3 regions of the Streptomyces sp. NPDC127190 genome follow, and region 1 is predicted to be linked to each of the others. Evidence: riboswitches for the same ligand, from Rfam matches in the RefSeq annotation. Region 1 holds a riboswitch; each other region holds the start of a gene.
The links. A riboswitch is a leader RNA that binds a small molecule or an ion and turns the genes downstream of it on or off. The one in region 1 is predicted to bind cobalamin.
Positions count from the first base shown of each region.

Region 2: another riboswitch for cobalamin. It lies ahead of ACFVIU_RS09595 (HoxN/HupN/NixA family nickel/cobalt transporter); the one in region 1 lies ahead of ACFVIU_RS28255 (CbtB-domain containing protein).
Region 3: another riboswitch for cobalamin. It lies ahead of ACFVIU_RS25200 (prenyltransferase/squalene oxidase repeat-containing protein); the one in region 1 lies ahead of ACFVIU_RS28255 (CbtB-domain containing protein).

Region 1 is NZ_JBHXVE010000021.1:47,337-54,606, reverse strand. It holds gene ACFVIU_RS28270 (sodium-dependent transporter) at 1-455, opposite strand, end outside; gene ACFVIU_RS28265 (purine-cytosine permease family protein) at 635-2,284, opposite strand; gene ACFVIU_RS28260 ((2Fe-2S) ferredoxin domain-containing protein) at 2,605-3,003, shown strand; cobalamin riboswitch at 3,101-3,243, shown strand; gene ACFVIU_RS28255 (CbtB-domain containing protein) at 3,280-3,501, shown strand; gene ACFVIU_RS28250 (CbtA family protein) at 3,524-4,276, shown strand; gene ACFVIU_RS28245 (hypothetical protein) at 4,403-4,642, shown strand; gene ACFVIU_RS28240 (SDR family oxidoreductase) at 4,678-5,541, opposite strand; gene ACFVIU_RS28235 (winged helix-turn-helix transcriptional regulator) at 5,694-6,071, shown strand; gene ACFVIU_RS28230 (DUF5302 family protein) at 6,539-6,781, shown strand.
Region 2 is NZ_JBHXVE010000004.1:326,429-333,698, reverse strand. It holds gene ACFVIU_RS09610 (hypothetical protein) at 49-1,095, shown strand; gene ACFVIU_RS09605 (glycoside hydrolase family 13 protein) at 1,160-2,824, opposite strand; gene ACFVIU_RS09600 (ArsR/SmtB family transcription factor) at 2,920-3,270, opposite strand; cobalamin riboswitch at 3,349-3,533, shown strand; gene ACFVIU_RS09595 (HoxN/HupN/NixA family nickel/cobalt transporter) at 3,558-4,670, shown strand; gene ACFVIU_RS09590 (nucleoside hydrolase) at 4,691-5,656, opposite strand; partial or broken gene thrS (threonine--tRNA ligase) at 5,695-6,933, opposite strand; gene ACFVIU_RS09580 (hypothetical protein) at 7,172-7,270, shown strand, end outside.
Region 3 is NZ_JBHXVE010000017.1:135,331-142,600, forward strand. It holds gene ACFVIU_RS25185 (hypothetical protein) at 1-358, opposite strand, end outside; gene ACFVIU_RS25190 (helix-turn-helix domain-containing protein) at 381-1,100, opposite strand; gene ACFVIU_RS25195 (hypothetical protein) at 1,441-2,382, shown strand; cobalamin riboswitch at 2,543-2,676, shown strand; gene ACFVIU_RS25200 (prenyltransferase/squalene oxidase repeat-containing protein) at 2,787-4,007, shown strand; gene ACFVIU_RS25205 (SCO2322 family protein) at 4,004-4,654, shown strand; gene ACFVIU_RS25210 (energy-coupling factor transporter transmembrane component T) at 5,277-6,335, shown strand; gene ACFVIU_RS25215 (ABC transporter ATP-binding protein) at 6,332-7,270, shown strand, end outside.

The sequences.
Region 1 (7,270 bases):
TCGCCCTTGCCGGTCCACACCGTGGCGCCGGCCGCGACGGGCATCGCCGTGATCAGGATCATCGCGGTGACCAGGCCGCTGCCGCCGTCGGCGTCGGGCGAGGCGTGCAGCAGGACCACGATGAGCGGGATGACCAGCAACGGGATCGCCAGGTGCAGCGCGAGCCCGGCGAGCAGTGCACTCGGGCGCCGCAGGACTCGGACCAGCTCACGGACGGGGACCTGGAGTCCGGAGGAGAACATCACCAGCCACAGCAGGCAGGGTGCGGTGGACACCGGCAGTCGGATCAGTGGTCCCAGCGGCAGTGCGTGGGGGTGGCGCAGCCACAGGCCGGGGCCCGGTACGAGCAGGGCTGCGGCGTAGCACAGGACGACGGCCCGGCCCAGCCGGCGCCGCAGCCAGGCGCTCGCACGGTCAGTGGGCGCCGGTGTCGCGGTGGGGGCTGGTGCGTGCATGGCGGTCTTCTTCCGTCGTGGGGGCAGGGGCGGGACGGAAGACCGTTATGCGGAGACCATGTGCGTGCGTGTGCATGGAGCCATGGTGCGGGCACGGAGCCGGCGGGGCGGGTGATCCACGGCGGCAGTCAGGATGTGTTCAGGCAGCCGCCCCTTCCCGCCCCCGCACGGCCCCCGGGCTAAGCGGTGGAAGGCAGCACGTGGTCGCCGATCTTGTCCGTGCTCAGGCACAGGGAGCAGACGGCCGCGTCGTGTGTGGCACAGGCGGTCAGGTCCGGGCGCTCGTACGGCCGTTGGCAGACATGGCAGTCGAGGGTGAGGGCGCTGGGGTTGCCGTCCGCGTCCAGCAGGGGCTCGTCCATGCCGTCGTCGGTGCGGCGGAGGTAGTACCTGCCCTTGGTGACGATCGCCATCAGCGGGGTCAGGGCGAAGGCGATGACGGCGGAGGCGACGGGGGAGTACGGCTGGAGGGTGTCGCCCAGCAGGTGGAAGTACATGGCGATGGACAGGCCGGAGGCGGCGACGAAGGCCACGACGCCGACCGGGTTGACGGCATGGAGCATGCCCCGGCGGAACTCCGGCTGGAGCGGGGAGAGCTTCAGCAGGTACTTGTTGACGCCGATGTCGGTGGCGACGGTGACCACCCAGGCGATCGCACAGTTCGAGTAGAAGCCCAGGATGCTGTTGAGGAAGCTGAACATGTCGGCTTCCATCAGGACGAGCGCGAAGCCCAGGTTGGCCAGGACGAAGACCATGCGGCCGGGGTAGTGCCTGGTGATGCGGGTGAAGGAGTTCGTCCAGGCGAGCGAGCCGGAGTAGGCGTTCGTGACATTGATCTTGATCTGGCTGATGACCACCAGCGCCACGGCGAGCGGGACGACCATCCAGGAGGGCATCATCGCGTCGAAGGCGCCGCGGAACTGCTGGATGGGCTCGGTCGCGGCAGCCGGGCCGACCTTGGCGAGGATGTACACCGCGAGGAAGACGCCGATGGCCTGCTTCAGCGCGCCGAGCACCACCCAGCCGGGGCCCGCCATGACGACGGCCGTCCACCAGGTGCGCCTGTTGCTCTCGGTCTTGGGCGGCATGAAGCGCAGGTAGTCGATCTGCTCGCCTATCTGGGCGATGAGCGAGAGGCAGACACCGGCGCCCAGCAGGACCGAGGCCGTGTTGACGCCGCCGTCGCCGTCCGTGCCGGTGTAGGCGAGGAAGCGGTCGACGGTGCCCGGGTCGGTGGCGATCAGGTAGACCAGCGGGCCGACCATCAGCAGCAGCCAGATAGGGGTGGTCCACACCTGGAGCTTGCTGAGCGCCTTCATGCCGTAGATCACCAGCGGGATGACCATGAGCGTGGAGACCAGGTAGCCCAGCCACAGGGGCAGCCCCAAGCCGAGTTTGAGACCCTGGGCCATGATCGAGCCTTCGAGGGCGAAGAAGATGAAGGTGAAGCTGGCGAAGATGACGCTGGTGAGGACCGAGCCGTAGTACCCGAAGCCCGAGCCGCGGGTGATGAGGTCGAGGTCGATGTTGTAGCGGGCGCCGTAATAGGCGAGCGGGAAGCCGGTGACGAAGATGACCACGGCAGCCACCGCGATGGCCACGAGCGCGTTGCCGGTGCCGTGCGCCAGGCCGATGCCGGCGCCGATGGAGAAGTCGGCCATGTAGGCGATGCCGCCCAGGGCGGTGGTCGCCACGACCATGGGGGTCCAACGGCGGTAACTGCGCGGAGCGAAACGGAGGGTGTAGTCCTCCAGTGTCTCCCTGACCGCCTGGTCGGCGGCGGCCTTCGGCGCGTCTGCCGTTTGCGTGCGTGACTCGGTGGTGCTCATGCCGCGCCTCCCGATGCTGCTGGTGCGGGTGCCTCTGTGGGAGGGAAAGCCCCGCTTGGCGTCATCGGCAGGACGGGGGAGCCGACGGACCGTCATGCGTACCGTTCGGCCGTCGTGTACACGACTCTGATCCCACGGCCGGTCACGCTAGAAAGCGGCTGTTACTGTCGGTGCTCGCCATCGTGAACGCGAAGTTTCCGAGAACTCACCTGCTGCCGCGCGGCGTTGGTCCAGCCCCGGTGACGCGACACCACTCCTCACGGGCCGGCCTCGCTCGATGAGATCATGACCGTGACAACAGGCGACCGGAGGGGTGTGCCATGCCGGAGACGCCGTCGGAAGCGACATCGGCCCAGGCCGTGCAGGTGGGCGAACCGGTGCCGTGCCGGGTCGTCGTGTGCCGGGACTGCTGCTGCGGGAGCCCCAAGGTGACCGGAGTGGATCACGCCGCGCAGACCGCGCGACTGCGGGCGGAGGTGCCGGTGCGCATCTCGGAGTGCCTCGACGTGTGCGATCAGGCCAACGTCATCGTCGTACAGCCATCTGCCGCGGGCCGTGCCGCCGGTGCCCGGCCGGTCTGGCTCGGGCTCGTCAACGACCCCGACGCGACCGAGGACATCGTCACCTGGGTCCGTGCCGGTGGTCCAGGCGTGGCGCCACTGCCGGACATCCTCGACCTGTACGCCTTCACCCCACCGCGGCGCACCGCGGCTCCCTGAACCGAGGCCCGTGGAACCCCTTTTCCCAGGAAGTCCGTTACGCCCCGCACCCGGTGCGAGAAGAAGATCACGCCAGGATGAGGCGGTCTTGGCCGTGCTCGTGGCACGCGGTACGGTCTGTCCGATATCGACGACGGCGAGACGGAAGCCGGTGGGAATCCGGCACGGTCGCGCCACTGTATGCCGGACACCGCGGGGTGTCCGGTGAGTCAGACCCGTGGCCGTCGTCCAGTGCACCACCGAGATGGGACGCGAACTCCCAGAGGAGGTTCTGCCATGGCGCAGACCGTCGCCCAGCCGACAGCCACCACTCCCGCCATCCCCGCCACGCTGCCGCTGAAGGCGATAGCTCCCTGGGCGGTCTTCTTCGGCATCCTGATGCTGGTCCTGCTGTACTTCGTCGGCGCCGAGCAGGGCGCCACCTCCGTGTTCAACGGCACGGACGTCCACGAGTGGGTGCACGACGCCCGCCACCTGCTGGGCTTCCCCTGCCACTGACGCGAGGGACGCCCCGACTCCCATGAACTCCGCAACGGTAAGAAACCTCCTCGTGCGGGGCATGCTCGCCGGCCTCGCGGCCGGCGTGCTCGCCCTCGTCGTCGCCTACCTCCTCGGTGAGCCGAACGTCGACAAGGCGATCAGCTTCGAGGCGGCACACTCCCACGAGCACGAGAGGGAGGTCGTCTCCCGCTCCCTGCAGTCCACGGCGGGCCTCGCCACCGGCGTCCTCGTGTACGGGGTCTCCTTCGGTGGCATCGCCGCGCTCGCCTACTGCTTCGCGCTCGGCCGTGTCGGCCGGTTCGGGCCGCGGGCGACCGCGCTGCTGCTGTCCGGCTGCGCGCTGCTCGCGGTGTACGTCGTCCCGTTCCTGAAGTACCCGGCCAATCCGCCGTCGGTCGGTGACCCCGACACCATCGGCCAGCGGACCACCCTGTACTTCCTGATGATGCTGCTCGGCGTCCTCCTCGCGGTCGCCGCCACCCTCCTGGGCAAGCGCCTGGCGCCCGGCCTGGGCACCTGGTGGGCGACGGTGGTCGCGGTGGCCGCCTTCGCCGTCGCCGTCGGCCTGGCCTACCAGTTCCTGCCCGCCATCAACGAGGTGCCGAGGGACTTCCCGGCCACCTTGCTGTGGCGGTTCCGGCTCTCGGCCCTGGCGATCCAGCTGAGCCTGTGGACAGGTTTCGGCCTGCTCTTCGGTGAACTGGCGCAGCGCCTGCTGAACCCCAAGCCGGCAACGGCCGCGAGCAGCCGCCCGGTTCCGGCCGCGCACTGATTCCTTCCGGACAACAGAGGGCCCTTCGGAACCATCCGAGGGCCCTCTGGCGTTCCCGGACACCGCCTGCGCTGCGAGTTGGCTGCGCTCCTGCGCCGACACCGGGATACGACGTCCTGAACCACGGTGCTGACGGCCGAGTGGGGATACCCGGCCGTCAGCGACCACGATCCCTCGGCATGCCCGGCGCCGGAGACCACCTTCGCCACGGCTGACCGCGCGCCGGCGCGCACCCGCCAGACGCCGCTGGTGACGGCGTTCACCGGATGGTGCAGGAGCGGCACACACACCGGGTCGGGCGTCCGCTGGCCGAAGACCACCCTCACCTCCCGGATGAGGGCCGAACTCGCGGTGCCGCGGGCGTGATACCGCGACGACGGGGCTGCACACCTACGGGCGTCTCAGTGATGCAGGGCGGCCGCGAGTGCCTCGGCCAGGGTCAGGGGCGGGCGGCCGATCAGGCGGTGCAAGTCGCCGGAGTCGGTGTACATCTCGCCGTGGCTCATGCCGCGGTCGGCGTCGGCGAGGACCTCCGCCAGCTCGGCGGGCAGGCCCGCGGCGGCCAGCGCCTGGGCGAAGTCGGTCACCGGGAGGTCGGCGTAGGCAACCTGCTTTCCGGCCGCGGCGGAGATCGCGGTGGCGAGCTCGGTGAGGGTGAAGGACGCGTCGCCGCCGAGCTCGTACACGGCGCCGGTGTGGCCGTCGGCGGTGAGGACGACCGCTGCGGCCTCCGCGTAGTCGGCGCGGGCCGCGGCGCTGATCCGCCCCTCGCCCGCGGCGCCGACGACGGCGCCGTTCTCCAGGATCTGCGGCAGTTGGCTGGTGTAGTTCTCCAGGTACCAGCTGTTGCGCAGCAGCACGCTGGGGATTCCGCGGTCCCGCAGATACTCCTCGGTCTCCCTGTGCGTGGCGCCGATGACGGTGGTGGCCGCGTCCGCGTGCGTCGTGCTCGTGTACGCCACCAGCGACACCCCTGCGGACACCGCGGCGTCGATCACGCGGCGGTGGTTGGCGACCCGCTCGCCCACGGGGACCGAGGCCGAGACCAGCAGCAGCCTGTCCGCCCCCGCGAATGCCTTCGCCAGGCCGTCGGTGTCCGCGAAGTCGGCGCGGCGTACCGTGATGCCTCGGTCGGCCAGGTCCTGGATCCTGCCGGTGTCCCGGCCGGTCGCGATGATGTCCCCGGCCGGGATCCCGCGCCGCAGCAGTGCCTCGACGGTGAGCCTGCCCAACTGGCCGGTGGCTCCGGTGACGACGATAGGCATGAGGGTCGTTCCTTCCTTCCGCGCGTGTCTCGCACGCCTGCCGTGGTCCGTCCGCGGCGGGATGGAACAAGACTGACCTGGACACTCTCTGCTGGGAAGTAGCCACTTCTTGGTAGGGTACTTACCCGACCGATAGCATCGAGGTGAGCCGTATGGCTGCGTCATTCGATCCGTACGAGCGCGGCTGCCCGTCGCGGGACCTGCTCGACCAGATCGGCAGCAAGTGGGCGGTCCTCGTGCTGGGCGAACTCGGCCGGAACGGAACCTCCCGGTTCGGCCAGCTCCGGCAGGCACTGGCGGGCGTGAGCGAGAAGATGCTCACCCAGACGCTGCGCACCCTCGAACGCGACGGGCTGGTCAGCCGTACCGTCTACCCGGAGGTGCCGCCGCACGTGGAGTACGAGCTGACCTCGCTCGGCCAGACGCTGCGGGAACCGCTGAAGGCGCTCACGGAGTGGTCGGTGCTGCACATCGAGGAAGTCATCACCGCCCGCGAGGAGTACGACGACCGCACGGGGCGCACCAGGTAATCGGCACCGACCGTCTTCGGGCGTCCACGTCAGTCCAGGCCGGGCGCGTAACAGCAGGTCAGGCACCGAGGTCCGGGGGAGTCGACGTAGTGGGTGACAGACGTGTGAGAGTGCCGGTGAGAGCTGCGCTCGACGGCAAGCGCGTCCTCGCGTCGAGTGCTCGGCAAATCCGGCCGCGGCTCTTGGCGACCAACAGTCATAGTCTTCGCCCCTGCAAAGTCGAACGCTCCGGGAGTTGTCTGAGTCGAGCCTGCCCCCGCCGAGGGGCGCAACGTGGTCACGCTCGTGCTGGCGGGCCAGCGCCGCCCGCTCGACGGCGGGCCCACCGTCCCCCGACCCAAGAACACCAACGCTCCCTTGGCCGGGGGAAGGACGCCCGCCGAAACGGAGCAGGATGATGTCGCCGGCGCCTCGCACTGCGCCCGGCATGACAAGCTGTGCTTCCCCCCGGAACCCAGGAGGTCACCATGACCGCAGAGCCCGTATCCACGGAAGGTTCGGAGCCGGCTGTCCCCGAGACGTCCCCTCTGGAGCCGGACAGTGACGGCAACTACGACCTCAAGCGCAAGTTCCGCGAAGCCCTGGCGCGCAAGCGCGGTGCGCAGGCGGATGCCGCTGATGTTGCCGCCAAGTCCGATGCATCGAAGGTGCGTTCTGCGCACGGCCCGGCTGCGAGCCAGCGGTCGTTCAGGCGCAAGAGCGGCGGCTGAGTCGCTGAGTCCGGCGATCCAACCGCTTCACCGGCCCTCGCGCCATCCACTCGCGCGTCCCGTGCAGTGGCCCGCGACATGCGCATGCCCGTGCGCGCGTTGCGGGCGGGCATCGCCGGGTGCTCGCCTGGGGGAATGGCCCAGATGCGGTTGGCTCGGGTCGGCGGCGCCGCCGAACCGGAATTCCGGGATGAGGGCACTGCCTTGTCCGACGTACCCGGCCGGTGTTGCGCGCCTTGCGTGCCCCTGTACCGCGGTGAAAAACGACTGCGGCTGTCGAAGTTCCTCGCCGTCCGGGCCTGAGGCTCGTACGGCGGGCCACAGCACCGTACGTTGCCGCACCAGGATGCTGCTGTTTCCACCGAGCTGATCGAAAACTTCCCGAAGAGTTGCGCTTCGGCTGGGGCAAAATCTGTGCCCGCGAGCTGAGGTTTCAAGGGGACAGGCAGACAGATTCTCTATCGCATTAAGTGGGGTGGGATTCTTCAC
Region 2 (7,270 bases), on a different contig from region 1:
GCTGTTTCACTAGCGCAGTGCAAGCTCTGGGTGGGAGGAGAAGTAGCGGTGAGGGAACCAGGGGAGTCCTTCGAAGGGTTGGCGCACGCCCTCGTCCAGGCCCTGGATGAGTGGCGCGACTGCCTTCAGCAGGTGATGGAGGGGGCTGGGCCCTCCCGTTCGGGGCTGCTCGCCCGGCTGAGGGACGCGGACCCGAAGATCGACAACCCTCTCCTGGGGCATTGGCTGCTCGGCCGCGATCAGCTGCTCGGCGAGAACAAGAGATCCAGCCGTCTGCCGACCGTCCAGGACACCGCCCGGATTGTGGCGGCCTTCCGGGACGATGCAGCGCCCCAACGCGAGCGGCTGATGGGGATCGCCCGGCGGATCGAATTCCACAAGACCGAGCTACAGAAGATCAAAGGCCACCAATGGCGCAGTGCGGTAGTCAACGCGCTCAAGGCTCCCGAGCCGCCCGCCGACGAATCGGCTCCGCCGCGGACGATCGCGGATCCTCCTGCCCTTGCCGCCTCCCGCTCTTGGAAGCGGCCGGCCGGCGTCGCTGCGGGCGTCGGCCTGCTGATCGTTCTGGGAGTCGCTGCGAGGGGATGGTCGGGGTCGACCGAGCAGGGCGGTCAGGCCGAGCCTTCCTCCAGCCCAGCGACATCCGCCGCGGGAACGACTGCCCAGCCCAGTGACGCGCTGGGGGGAGACAGCCGCTGTTCTCCGCCCAAAGCCGGTCCGTCCGGTGTTCATCTGCGTGCCTGCGCGAAGGTCCAGCACGACAAGGTGGCTTTCGCCCTCAAGGTCGACAATCCCACGGCCTCCGCCGCGCACGTCACGGTCAAGGTGGCTGGTTTCTGGGCAGGAGCGGGTCACGACTGTATGCCCGGGCCATCCACCAGCCACATCACCGTTGAACCGGGCACCACGTTCACCACCGATCCGGCCCTCTGCGGGACCGCACGCCAGGACGCCCCGCTGGCCTATCAGGGGGAGGCATACATTGCCGCAGGTGACGGGCAGGAGTGGACGGGCCACGCGTGGTCTCCCCGCGCCAACGTCTACGCGGACCGGGGAACCTTGTGGCGGTGCGGTGGCGATGTGCCGTGCTAGGAAGCCTCAGTTACCTCCCCATCTCTCACAACCAGCCTGACGATCGGATGCTCGGAAAGGCCCCCTAGCCGAGCCAGACCGTGGTGTCCGGGGGTAGGTCCCGGGGGCCGGGTCCGGGGGTGGGGGTGCTGGTCAGGAGGATTTCGCCCGGGGGGAGCGGTACCGGGTGGTCCGTGAGGTTGGTGACGCAGCGCCAGGTGGCGGTGCGGGTGAAGTCCAGGACCCCGGGCGGGGCGCCCGGCGTCCAGGTCAGTTCCTCGCCCTCCAGCAGCTTGCGGCGCAGCCGGAGGGCGGTGCGGTACAGCTCCAGCGTGCTGCCCTCCGTACCGGCCTGTGCCTCGACGGCGTACGACGCGAAGGACGGCGGCTGCGGCAGCCAGCCGGCGCCCGGCCCGAAGCCGTACGAGGGTCCGGTCGTCGTCCACGGCAGCGGCACCCGGCAGCCGTCGCGGCCCTTGCGGACATGGCCGGTCTGCTCCCAGATCGGGTCCTGGAGCACCTCGGCGGGCAGCTCGGCGACCTCCGGCAGGCCCAGTTCCTCGCCCTGGTAGAGGTAGGCCGCACCGGGCAGCGCCAGCATCAGCAGGGTCGCGGCGCGGGCCCGGCGCAGTCCGGCCGCCGGGTCGATCGCGGGCGCGGTGCCGCCGGACAGCAGCCAGGCGCCGGGGTCGGTGCCGGGCGGCAGCATGAGCCGGGAGGCGTGCCGGACCACGTCGTGGTTGGAGAGCACCCAGGTGGCGGCGGCCCCGGCCGCGCGGGCGGTGGCCAGCTCCTCGGTGATCACCCGGCGCAGCTCCCCGGCGTCCCACCGGGCCTCCAGGTACTCGAAGTTGAAGGCCTGGCCCAGCTCGTCCGGGCGCGCGTACCGGGCCCGGCGGGCGCCCGGCACCCAGGCCTCGGCGACGGCACAGCGCGGCGGGTGGTAGGCGTCGAAGACCTTGCGCCAGTCGCGGTAGATCTCGTGCACCTCGTCCCGGTCCCAGTAGGGGTGGGTGCCCGGCTCCACCCGCAGCAGGGCCTCCTCGCCGGTCGCGCCGATACCGCCGATGTCCCGCAGCGGTTCGGAGAGGTCCTTGGCGAGGCCGTGGGCGACGTCGACGCGGAAGCCGTCGACGCCCCGGTCGGCCCAGAACCGCAGGGTGGCCCGGAAGTCGGCGCGTACGTCCTCGTGCTCCCAGTTCAGATCGGGCTGCTCTGCGGCGAAGAGGTGCAGGTACCAGGCGCCGTCGGGCACCCGCCGCCAGGCGCTGCCGCCGAACACGGACTGCCAGTCGGAGGGCGGCAGTTCGCCGCGCTCGCCCCGGCCGGGCCGGAAGACGTACCGGTCGCGGGCCGGTGAGCCGGGCCCGGCCCGCAGCGCCTCCTGGAACCAGGGATGCAGATGCGAGGTGTGGTTCGGCACGATGTCCACGACGACCTTCAGCCCGAGCCGGTGCGCCTTCGCGACCAGGGCGTCGAAGTCGTCCAGGGTGCCGAGCCGGGGGTCGACGTCCCGGTGGTCGGCGACGTCGTAGCCGCCGTCGGCGAGTTCGGAGGGGTAGAAGGGGCTGAGCCACAGGGCGTCCGCGCCCAGCTCGGCGAGATGCTCCAGGCGCTCGGTGATGCCGCGCAGATCACCGAGGCCGTCACCGTCGGCGTCGGTGAAGCTGCGCGGATAGACCTGGTAGATGACGGCCTGCCGCCACCAGTCGGGGTTCCGGGAGGAGAGGTCCGGCGAGGACTCTGCCATACGGGCCATACGGGCTCCCTTTCGGAAGGACGACAGGAGAGAGCCTGTCCACATTGCCCGGAAAAGCAACCTTCAGCGGCGAGGTGCGCCGCGTTTCACTCCCCGCAGTGCTCCAACAAGCCCCGCACCCGCTGGTCCACCACCCGGTAGCGGACCACCCGCCCCTCCTTCTCCCCCGCCACCACGCCCGCCGCACGCAGCAGCCGCAGCGCCTGGGAGACCGCCGGGTCGTTCATGCCCGTGGCGACGGCCAGGTCCGAGACGGCGAGCGGCCCGGTGTGGTGCAGGGCCAGCAGCAGGGCGAGCCGGTTGGGATCGGCGAGCAGCGAGAAGCGGTCGGCCCAGGCGCGCAGACGGCCCGCGTCGCCGATGGCGGCGATCGCGTCGCACACCCGGTGGCCGTCGATGGTGCGACGGTCGGCGCGGTCGGCAGGCACGAGATGCATGCCCACATCCTCGCAGGCCGGTATGTGATCTTGAATACCTGCCCGGTTGTGCAGCTATGCAGGAGATGGTCGGGCCCCCTACGGTGGGCGGGCCGTGGTGCTCGGGAAGTCGATGAGAGATCGACGCGGCCCTCGCCACTGTGATCGGGGAGTTCCCGTCCCGTCCGGCATCCGCCGGGCCACTGGTCGTACGACCGGGAAGGCAGGGGCGACGAACGCACGACCCGTAAGCCAGGAGACCGGCCACGGCACTGATGAAGGATCCACGAGGTGCTGGAGCTGACCGTATGAACCTGCCCGGAACCACCCTGCCCGCGTCCGACAAGGCGGCCTTCCGCTGGCAGCGCGAGGACACGGTCAGGACGGCCGGACTGCTCGCGGTGATCGTCGCCCTGCACGTCGTCGCCTTCGGCATCCTCTTCCTGCTCGTCGCCCCCGGGCACTACAAGGTGGGCCGGGACGTCTTCGGCGTCGGTCTCGGCATCACCGCCTACACCCTCGGCATGCGGCACGCCTTCGACGCCGACCACATCGCCGCGATCGACAACACCACCCGCAAGCTGATGGCCGACGGCAAGCGGCCGGTGTCGGTGGGCTTCTGGTTCGCCCTCGGCCACTCCAGCGTGGTGGTGCTGCTGGCGCTGCTCATCGCCGGCGGCACCCGGTTGGCGGGCACGGTGACCAGCGAGAAGTCCACCACCCACCAGGTGCTCGGCTTCATGGGTACGACGGTCGCCGGCGCCTTCCTCTACCTGATCGCGGCCCTCAACCTGGTCGCCCTGCTGGGCATCCTGCGGGTCTTCCGGTCGATGCGCGCGGGCACCTTCGACGAGCGGGAGCTGGAACGGCAGCTGGACTCGCGCGGGTTCATGAACCGCTTCCTCGGCCGGCTGACCAGGTCCGTCTCCCGCCCCGGCCAGATGTACCCGGTGGGCTTCCTGTTCGGCCTCGGCTTCGAGACGGCCACCGAGGTCACGCTGATGGTGATGGCGGGCTCGGGCGCGGCCGCGGGCCTGCCCTGGTACGCGATCCTGTGCCTGCCGCTGCTCTTCACCGCCGGGATGTGCCTGTTCGACACGCTCGACGGCACGTTCATGAACTTCGCCTACCAGTGGGCGTTCTCGCACCCGGTCCGCAAGGTGTTCTACAACCTCACCATCACCGGGCTGTCCATCGCCGTCGCCTTCTTCATCGGCACGATCGAGCTGGTGGGCGTGGTCCACGACAAGCTGGACCTGCGCGACTCCGTCACCGGCTGGATCGCCGGGGTGAACCTGGACAGCGCCGGTTACGTCATCGTCGGCCTGTTCGTGGTGGTGTGGGCGGCGGCGCTGGCGTACTGGAGGTTCGCGCGGGTGGAGGAACGCTGGACGGCGCGCGCCTCCACCCTGTCCGACTAGGGCCCTCTTAAAAGGACGCCCTAGCGTTCGACCGTCTCCAGGTACAGCTTCACGAACCGGTCCACGTCGACGTCCAACGCCACGTCCACCAGGGCCTGTTCGCGGGCCTCACCGTGGATCTCGGACTCGCCCGGCCGGGGCCGGCGGTCCACGATGGTCTGGCCGCGGCCCGGGCCGGGGGCCAGGGAGACCTCCACCGGGAGGCGGCGGGTGACGATGCCCTGCGGGTCGGCGACCGCGCACACCGCGCCCGCGTCGCCGAGGCCGCCCGCCTCCTCCGCCTCCGGCTCCTCGCCCTGCGTGGTCGGCCGGTGCGCGAGCAGCTCGCCGGCCAGCCGGGTGCCGGGCTCGCTGCTGGCGCGCAGCCGGTGCACGTCCGGGGTGTCCACCACCACCCGCATGAAGACGTCCAGGCCGTACATGGTGATCGGTACCCCGGCGGTGAGCAGGATCGCCGCCGCCTCCGGGTCGTGCCAGACGTTGAACTCGGCGACCGGTGTGGCGTTCCCGGTGGCGACCGCCCCGCCCATGAACACGATCCGCTCGATGTTGCGGGTCACCTCGGGGTGGGTGCGCAGCAGCAGGGCGATGTTGGTGAGCGGCGCGGTGGGGATCAGGGTGACCGGGCGCGGGGAGGCCAGGATCTCCCGGCGCAGCAGCGTGATCGCGTCCACGTCGGCGGCGGTGCGGGACGGCGCGGGCAGGCCGAGGTCGCCCATGCCGTCGGCGCCGTGCACATGCTGCGCCGGCCGGGCGGGCTCCAGCAGCGGGCGCTCGGCACCCCGGCCCACCGGGATGTCCGGGGCGCCCGCCTGCTCCAGCACGGTGAGGGTGTTGCGGACCACGCCGTCGACGTCGGTGTTCCCGGCGACACAGGTCACCGCCCGCAGGTCCAGTCCCGGGTGGCGGACGGCGAACAGCAGGGCCAGGGCGTCGTCCACGCCGGTGTCGCAGTCGATGATCACGGGGATGGGCTGACCGGTCACAGCTGACTCCTTCGTCGTACCGACGTTCAAACCCTAGATCAGGTCCACAGCTCCGCGCCGCGCGCACGCACCCGCTCGCCGATCCGCCGCAGCAGCTCCGGCACCGGCAGCTCGCCCGGGCGCCGTCCGTCCCGCAGCCGTACGGCCGCCAGCCCGGCGTCCGCCTCCCGCGCGCCGATCACCGCCTGGTACGGCACCAGGCGCGCCGCCCGGATCCGGGCGCCCAGGGTGCCCTGCTCGGGCCCGGCCAGCTCGGCCCGCAGCCCGGCCTCCCGGGCCCGTGCGACCGCCTCCGCGGCCTGTGCCACCTGTTCCTCGGCGACCGGCAGCACCACCAGCTGCACCGGGGCCAGCCAGGCCGGGAAGGCCCCGCCGTGGGCCTCCACGAGATGGGCGACGGCCCGCTCCACGCTGCCGATGACGCTGCGGTGCACCATCACGGGCCGGTGCTTCGCGCCGTCCGCGCCGATGTAGTGCAGGTCGAAGCGGGCGGGCTGGTGGAAGTCGATCTGCACGGTGGACAGGGTGGACTCGCGGCCCGCCGAGGCGGCCTCCCCCTCGGCCTCCTCGTGCTCGATCCCGGCCTCGGCGAGCACCTCCCGCAGCATCCCGGTGGCCCGCCGCCACAGCTCGGGATCGGCGACGTACTTCCCGCCCGCCCCGGGCAGCGACAGCCGGTGGCGTACGGCACGGATGCCGAGGTCGGCGTAGGCGCGGGCGATCAGCCGCAGCGCGTCGCGGGCCTCCTGCACGGCCTGGTCCAGGGTGCAGAAGATGTGCGCGTCGTTCAGCTGGATGGCCCGGACCCGGGTCAGCCCGCCGAGCACACCGGACAGCTCGGCCCGGTACATGGGCCCCAACTCGGCGATGCGCAGTGGCAGTTCGCGGTAGCTGTGGGAGCGGGAGCGGTAGATCAGGGCGTGGTGGGGGCAGAGGCTGGGCCGCAGCACGACCTCGTCCTCGCCGACTTGCATGGGCGGGTACATGTCGGCGCTGTAGTGGTCCCAGTGCCCGGAGATCTCGTACAGCTCGCGTTTGCCGAGCACCGGCGAGTACACGTGCCGGTAGCCGGCGGCGCGCTCCGCGTCCCGGATGTACTCCTCCAGGGTGTGCCGGACCACCGCCCCGTCGGGCAGCCAGTACGGCAGGCCCGCGCCCATCAGCGGGTCGGTGTCGAACAGGTCCAGGTCACGGCCGAGCCGGCGGTGGTCGTGCATGGCGGGACGCTCCTTCTGGGGGGAGGCGTACGCCCCGTCACAGACCGAAGCCCCGGGGCGTGCGCCCCGGGGCTTGGATGCTGGTCAGGTGTCAGCGCGCCGGGACGGTCTCCGGCGTCGTCGTGCGGTTCGGGCACTGCTGGGCGCGCTGCATGCCCCGGACGCTAACAGGCCCCGCCCGGCGCGGGCCACCCTTTTTCCGCCGCCCCCCGCTCACCCGTACGGCCCCGAGCGCTGGTGGCCGGGGCGGCCCGGTGATCCCGTGAGATCAGGCACCAGACCTGCGCAGGAGGCACCGATGACCGCAGCGATACCCCGCGGCCCGCACGGCCGCCTCCCCTTCGTCCTGCTCGGCGTCGGCCTGCTCGCGCTCGGCGGCTGTGCCGCCCTCAGCCTG
Region 3 (7,270 bases), on a different contig from region 1:
GCGCGGCGGCGGGCAGCCCGTCCGGGTAGTGGACATCGAGGGTGCCGTAGTGGATGTGGCCGATCTCGTGCCCGGCGATGACGAACTTGTGCGGGTCCGGGGCGCGGTCCTCGACGACCACGATGTACCGCTCCTCGGTGGCGAGGGTGACCCCGGACACGTCCAGGTCGGACGGGAAGGCGACGAACTTCAGCCCGACCGGGCGGTCCAGCTGCGGGCTGAGCGTGGCGCACAGCGCGTGCAGGAACGCCTTGGCGGTGGTGGGCGGGGTGAGCGTGCGGGCGGTGTCGCGCACCAGCCGGTCGAGGAAGCGCTTGGGGGACCTGTCGGGCTTGGGCTTGCCGAGGTGTCGGGCCAAAGGGGCTCTCCAGGACGTCGGTTCAGGCACTCCCGGCGTCCCCCGCCCGGCCGGCCGACGCCCCCGCGGCGGTCGCCCGCGGGGCGGTCGCGCGCCCGGCCGGCGCGCCCGCGGCGGTCGCTCCCGCGGTCGCTCCCGCCGTCGCTCCCGTGGCGGCGCGCTCGGGGGCCCGCTCGGAGGAGATGATCATCTCGGCCAGATCGGCGAGGGTGGCGAGCTGGCGGGCGTTCATCTGCGGGGCCCGCGCGGCGAGCCGGACCAGTCCGCTCTCGCGCAGCCGCAGCAGCGGGTCCGCCTCGGCCTCCAGGCTCTGCACCACCGGCTGCAACGCCTCGTGCAGCGCCTCGGGTTCGTCGGCGGTGAAGTAGCCGGCGGGCAGGCCGAAGAAGCGGCGCAGCCGGTCGGTGTGCTCCAGGCTCGGCATGCCGCTCTTGCGCCACTCGCTCAGCCACTGCCGGCTGGTCCCGGCGATCCGGGCCAGCTCGTCCAGTGAGTACCGCTTGCCGTCCGGCCGGCGCCGGGTCTCGCGTATAAAGTCCAGCCGCTGGCGCACCCGCTCGGCCAGCCCCGTCTCCGGTGCCCGGCCGCCGGAGAGGAGCTCCACGACGGTGGCGACGGGAATGCCGGTGCGATGGGACAGGTCGGCCACGTCGAGGACCTCCGGCAGCCGCCCCGGCGGCCGTCCGGTCAACTCGCCGAGCCGGTGCAGGGCTTCGGCCAGCTCGGCATAGGCGTCACTCACCGGAATCCCCCCTGGGCCTGTCGTGGTGTCGTGCTCGGTGACTGGCCCGACGAGGTTACCGGGTCGTCGGTTCCCCGGCCAGATGTGACAAGAGCCCCTGCGGAATTAGGCAGCAATCGTTGACAGTTCGGGGTGCGATGGGTGAGGATCACGGCACAGAGAGCAAGATCCGACAGACCCGTCCCGGGTGCCGCCTATGGGGGAGCGGCATCCGGGGCGCCCTGTTCGCCTCGCACGAGAAGCCTGACCCCCTTCTCCACGCGACTGCCATGGACTCCCTTACGCCTGGCCGTCGTGCACACGTTTGGTGAACCTCTCTCTGCATGAAGGTGAGGCGTCGATGACGCAGCCCGTCCTTCTGCTCGGGGCCGGCCGGGCCGCGTACGGCGAGTTCCCGCTGGCCCGGATCGCCGCCGGCCGCCCGGTGGTGCTGGTCGCGCCCGCGCCGCCCGCCTGGGCGCGGCCGTACCTGGCCGGCCATGTCGCCGCCGATCCGGGCCGGGAGGCGGAGACGGCCGAGGCGGTCCTGCGGTACACGGCCCGGCACCGGGTCGGCGGCGTCCTGACCTGGTCCGGGCGGTACGTCCGCAGCACCGCGCGGATCGCCGCCTGGCTCGGACTGCCGGGCCTGCCGTACACGACGGCCGCGACCTGCGCCGATCCCTCGGCGGTACGGACCCTGCTCGCCCGGCACCGGGTGGTACCGGCAGCCGTGGAGGACGCGGAGGACGCAGAAGGGCCGCTGGTGTCCGCCGTGGCCGTGGTCCTCGACGACGAGGTCCGCATCACCGCACTCGTCCGTACGACCCCGGCGCCGCCGCCCGCCGAGGGCGCGCTGCGGCACTCGGTGCACGCCCATGACCCGCTGCTGCACAACCGGTTCCTCCGCCAGACCGTCGAACGCGCCGCCCGCGCCCTCCGGCTGGCCCACACCGTCGCCCATGTCGGCCTGCGGCTGACCTCCCGCGGTCCGCGGGTCACCGGGGTCACCCCCTGTCTGCCGGGGGACCTGGTACCGCTGCTGGTGGAGGAGGCCACCGGGGTCGACCTCGCGGGCGCCGCGGCGACGCTGGCCACCGGCGGCCTCCCGGACGTGTCGCCGACCCGCCAGCGGGCCGCCGCCGTCCAGTTCGCCCGCCCCGCCCCGCCCGCCGGCCGGCCCGCGCACTGGGTGGTCACGGGCGAGGACACCACGGAGTGCGAGCGCGCCCTCGACCACCTGACCCGCTCCCACCCGCGACCGGCCCTGTCCGACGCACCGTGGGAGCCGCGCGCGGCCTGAGCCGGTACGGGGCACGGCCCCCTCGGCGCGCGGCCCGACCCGGTACGGGGCACGGCCGCCCCTCGGCGCGCGGCCCGACCCGGTACAGGGCACGGCCCCCTCGGCGCGCGGCCCGACCCGGTACGGGCACGGCCGCCCCTCGGCGCGCGGAGAGCTGCCGGTACAGTGGCTGGGTCGTCATCACGCCCGTACGGGAGGAAGCCGGTGCAATTCCGGCGCTGACCCGCAACCGTCAGCCACCCTTGTTCTTCCGGGTGGTGAGCCGGAGCACCCGTGCGGGACGTTGACCGGCTCACGTGCGTGGCGGCCCGCCGCGCACGGCACCGTCGAGGTCTACGGAGCCGAGCCGCCCGGGGCCTTCCCGCGCGCTGCCCGGCTCCCCGCAGGAGAGGCAGTCGCCGATCATGAACGTCCGCCGCAGCGCAGCGGCCCTGGCCGCCATAGGCGTGCTGGCCGCCGCCGCACCCGCCACGGCAGCCGGCCGGCCCCCGGCCTCTTCTCCCTCCCCCAAAGCCGCGATCCCCTCCGGCCTGTACGGCACCACCGACCCGACCTACGACGGGGTGTGGCGCCAGTCGCTCACCCTGATCGCCCAGCGCACCCTCGGCTACCGGCCCGCCCCCGCGGCCGTGGACTGGCTCGCCGGACAGCAGTGCGCCAACGGCGCGTTCGCCGCCTTCCGCGCCGACCCGGCGCGGGCCTGCGACAGCAAGGTCACCGTCGACACCAACAGCACGGCCGCCGCCGTACAGGCCCTCCAGGCGGTCGGCGGGCACGGCGGCGCGGTCGAGAAGGCGGTGCACTGGCTGAAGTCCGTGCAGAACAAGGACGGAAGCTGGGGCCTCTACCCCGGCGGCACCGGCGACGCCAACTCCACCTCCGTCGTCATCGGCGCGCTGTCCGCGAACGGCACCGACCCCGCGGACGTCCGCACCTCCGGCAAGTCCCCCTACGACGCCCTGGCCGCCTGGTCCGTCCCGTGCGACCAGGACGGCGGCGGCGCCCTCGCTTACCAGCCGGACAAGAAGGGCAAACTGGTCGCCAACGCCGACGCGACGGCCGCCGGCGTGCTGGGCGCGCTCGGCAAGGGCTTCGTCGCGCAGGCCGGCAAGCCCCCGGCGCACGACACGTGCACCAAGGGCGGCCACCCCACGCCCGCCCAGATCGCGGACAACGGCGGCGCCTATCTGGCCTCGGCCCTCGCCAAGACCGGCCACCTCATGTCCACGCTGCCCGGCGCCACGGACCAGCCGGACTTCGGCAACACGGCGGACGCGGTCGTCGCGCTCGCCGCGGACGGCCGGGTCGAGCAGGCGAAGAAGGCGTACGGCTGGCTGGAGAAGCACGCCTCCCCCTGGGCGGCGCAGAGCGGCCCGGCCGCGTACGCCGAGCTGATCCTCGCCGCGCACGCGGTCGGCGCACAGCCGGGCGACTTCGGCGGCACCAGCCTGGTGCACTCCCTCAACACCCTCGGCCCAGCTCCCCACATGTCCGCCGAGCAGCAGGAGAAGAAGAAGTCCGACGACAACTCGACGTTCGGCGTCTGGTGGTTCGTCGGCGTCTGCCTCGTCGCGGGCATCGGGGTCGGCTTCCTGCTCAGCGGCCGGAAGAAGCGGCAGCCGTGAGCGTCGTCCGCCGTACCGCGCCCGCGCTGCTCGCCGCGCTCGCCCTGCTGCTCGGGGCGACGGGCGAGGCGCGGGCAACCGGCTACCGCTACTGGTCCTTCTGGGAACGCACCGACGGCACCTGGACCTACGCCACCCAGGGCCCCTCGACCGCCCGCCCCGACGACGGCGCCGTCCTGGGCTTCCGCTTCGCGGTGAGCGCGGACTCCGCCGACGCGAGCAGGCCACGCGGTACGGCGGACTTCCACACCGTCTGCGCCGCCGTACCGGCGCGGCCGGGCACCAAGCGGGTGGCCCTGGTCCTCGACTTCGGCACCCCGGCGGACGCGCCCTCCGGCGAGACGCCGCCGGCCCGCCGCACGGCCTGCGCGCGGGTGTCCGGCGACGCCTCGGCCGCGGAAGCGCTGGCGAGTGTGGCCAAGCCGCTGCGGTACGACACCAACGCCTTGTTGTGCGCGATCGACGGGTACCCGCGCAAGGGCTGCGGGGAGGCGGTGTCCACGGACCACAGCAGCGGCGGCGCGAAGAGCAGCCCCGCGGGCGGGGGCGGCCCTTCGCTGGGGCTGCCGATCGGCGCGGGCGCCGTGGCCCTGCTGGCGGCCGCGGCGGCCTGGCAGGCGAAGCGGCGGCGAAATGCCTCCGGCTGAGCGGGAGCCGTCGCCGGCCGAGCGGGGATCGGGGGCGGCTGACCGGGGATTTTCGCCGGCCGGCCGTGGATCGGGGGCGGCTGACCGGGGACTGTCACCGGCCGACCGTGCACCGTGGGTGGCCAAGCAGGAGCCGTCGCCGGCCGGGCGTGGGCTGTCGCCGGCTGACGGTGGATCGGAGTTGGCCGACCGGGGACCGTCACCGGCCGACCGTGCACCGTGCTCGGCCGAGCAGGAGCAGTCACCGGCTGACCGTGGCTCACGGGCGGCCGAGCAGGAGCCATCGCCCGCTGACCGTGCCCCGCGGTCGGCCGAGCAGGAGCCGTCGCCGGCCGGCGTCGTCCCGGCGGCATCGGCGACGCACGAGACACCGCCCCATGCCCCGGCGACCCCGGCGCCCCCTGAGACACCGCGCCACCCCACGGCAGCCCCGCATCAGGCGCCGCAGGCCGCCGCACCGGCGGCGCGTCAGGCCCGGATCCACGCGACGGCGCCCGCGCCCCGGGAGCCGCGCCACGCCACGGCAGTCGCACGCCCGGTGCCGCCCCACGCCACGGCAGTCGCACGCCCGGTGCCGCCCCACGCCACCGCCTCACGCCCCCGGCGCCGGGGCGGGGCCGCCGTGCATCCCGGTGCCTGGTGGCTCTGGGCGATAGCGCTCGGGACCGCCGCCACCCGCACCACCAATCCCCTCCTCCTCGCCCTTCTCATCACCGTCTCCGCCTATGTGGTGGCGACCCACCGCAGCGCCGCCCCGACAGCCCGCTCCTACACCGCCTTCGCCAAACTCGCCCTCGCCGTGCTCCTCGTCCGCCTCTTCTTCGCCACCGCGCTCGGCTCCCCCATCCCCGGCACCCACACCCTCCTCACCCTCCCCGAGGTGCCGCTCCCCCACTGGGCCCAGGGCATCCGCCTGGGCGGCGAGGTCACCGCCGAAGCGCTCCTCTTCGCCGCCTACGACGGTCTGAAACTGGCCACCCTCCTCATCTGCGTCGGCGCCGCGAACGCCCTCGCGAGCCCGGGCCGCCTGCTCAAGTCCCTGCCGGGCGCGCTGTACGAGACCGGCGTGGCCGTCGTCGTGGCCCTCACCTTCGCCCCGCACCTGGTCGCGGACGTACAGCGCCTGCGCGCGGCCCGCCGGCTGCGCGGCCGCCCGGACCGGGGCGTCCGCGGACTGCTCCAGGTCGGACTGCCGGTCCTGGAGGGCGCGCTGGAGCGTTCCGTCGCGCTGGCCGCCGCTATGGAGGCGCGCGGTTACGGCCGTACCGCCGAGGTCCCGGCCCGGGTCCGCCGTACGACGACCGCGCTCACCCTCGGCGGCCTGCTCGGCGTCTGCGCGGGGACGTACGGCTTGCTCACCGCGGAGGGCGGCAGCTATGGGCTGCCGGTCCTGCTGGCCGGGGTCGCCGCCGCGCTCGCCGGGCTGCGGCTCGGCGGCCGCCGCTCGCTGCGGACCCGGTACCGGCCGGACCCCTGGGACCTGCGCGCCTGGCTGGTCTCCGGCTCGGGTGCCGCCGTCGCCGCGCTGCTCACGCTCGCCGCCGCACGCGACCCGGAGGACCTGCACCCCGGTGTCGTCCCCCTCGTCGCCCCCGCCCTCCCCCTCTGGCCGGCCGCGGCCGTGCTGCTCGCCCTGCTTCCCGCCTTCATCGTCCCCCAGGCCCCCGAGGAGCCGTCTTGATCCGCTTCGAGGACGTCGGCGTGACCTACGACGGCGCGACCGGACCCGCCCTCCACGGCGTCGACTTCGAGGTGCCGGAGGGTGAACTGGCGTTGCTCGTCGGGCCGTCCGGGGTCGGCAAGTCGACCGTGCTGGGCGCGGTCAGCGGGCTGGTCCCGCACTTCACCGGCGGCACGCTGCGCGGCCGGGTCACGGTGGCCGGCCGGGACACCCGTACCCACAAGCCGCGGGAACTCGCCGATGTCGTCGGTACGGTCGGACAGGACCCGTCGGCGCACTTCGTGACGGACGTCGTGGAGGACGAACTCGCCTACGGCATGGAGTCGTTGGGCCTCTCCCCGGCCGTCATGCGGCGCCGCGTCGAGGAGACCCTCGACCTGCTGGGCCTCGCCGCCCTGCGCGACCGCCCCCTCGCAAGCCTCTCCGGCGGTCAGCGGCAGCGGGTCGCGATCGGCTCGGTCCTCACCCCGCACCCCCGGGTGCTGGTCCTGGACGAGCCGACCTCGGCACTGGATCCGGCCGCGGCGGAGGAGGTGCTGGCCGTGCTCCAGCGCCTGGTCCACGACCTGGGTACGACGGTCCTGATGGCCGAGCACCGCCTGGAACGCGTCATCCAGTACGCCGACCGCGTCGTCCTGCTCCCCGGCCCCGGCGAAGCGCCCTTCATCGGCACCCCGGCCGAGGCGATGGCCGTCTCCCCCGTCTTCCCGCCCGTGGTGGCCCTGGGCCAGCTCGCGGGCTGGTCCCCCCTCCCCCTCACCGTGCGAGACGCCCGCCGCCAAGCCACCAGCCTGCGAGAACGCCTGTCGGTCGCACATGGAGCTCCGGGCAGTCGGGCCGCCGGGCAAGCGACACCCCACCCGGCCAGCACAATCGCCGCACGCCCCTCCCTCTTCCGCCGCCGCTCCAGCCGTACCGCGGACACCCCGTCCACC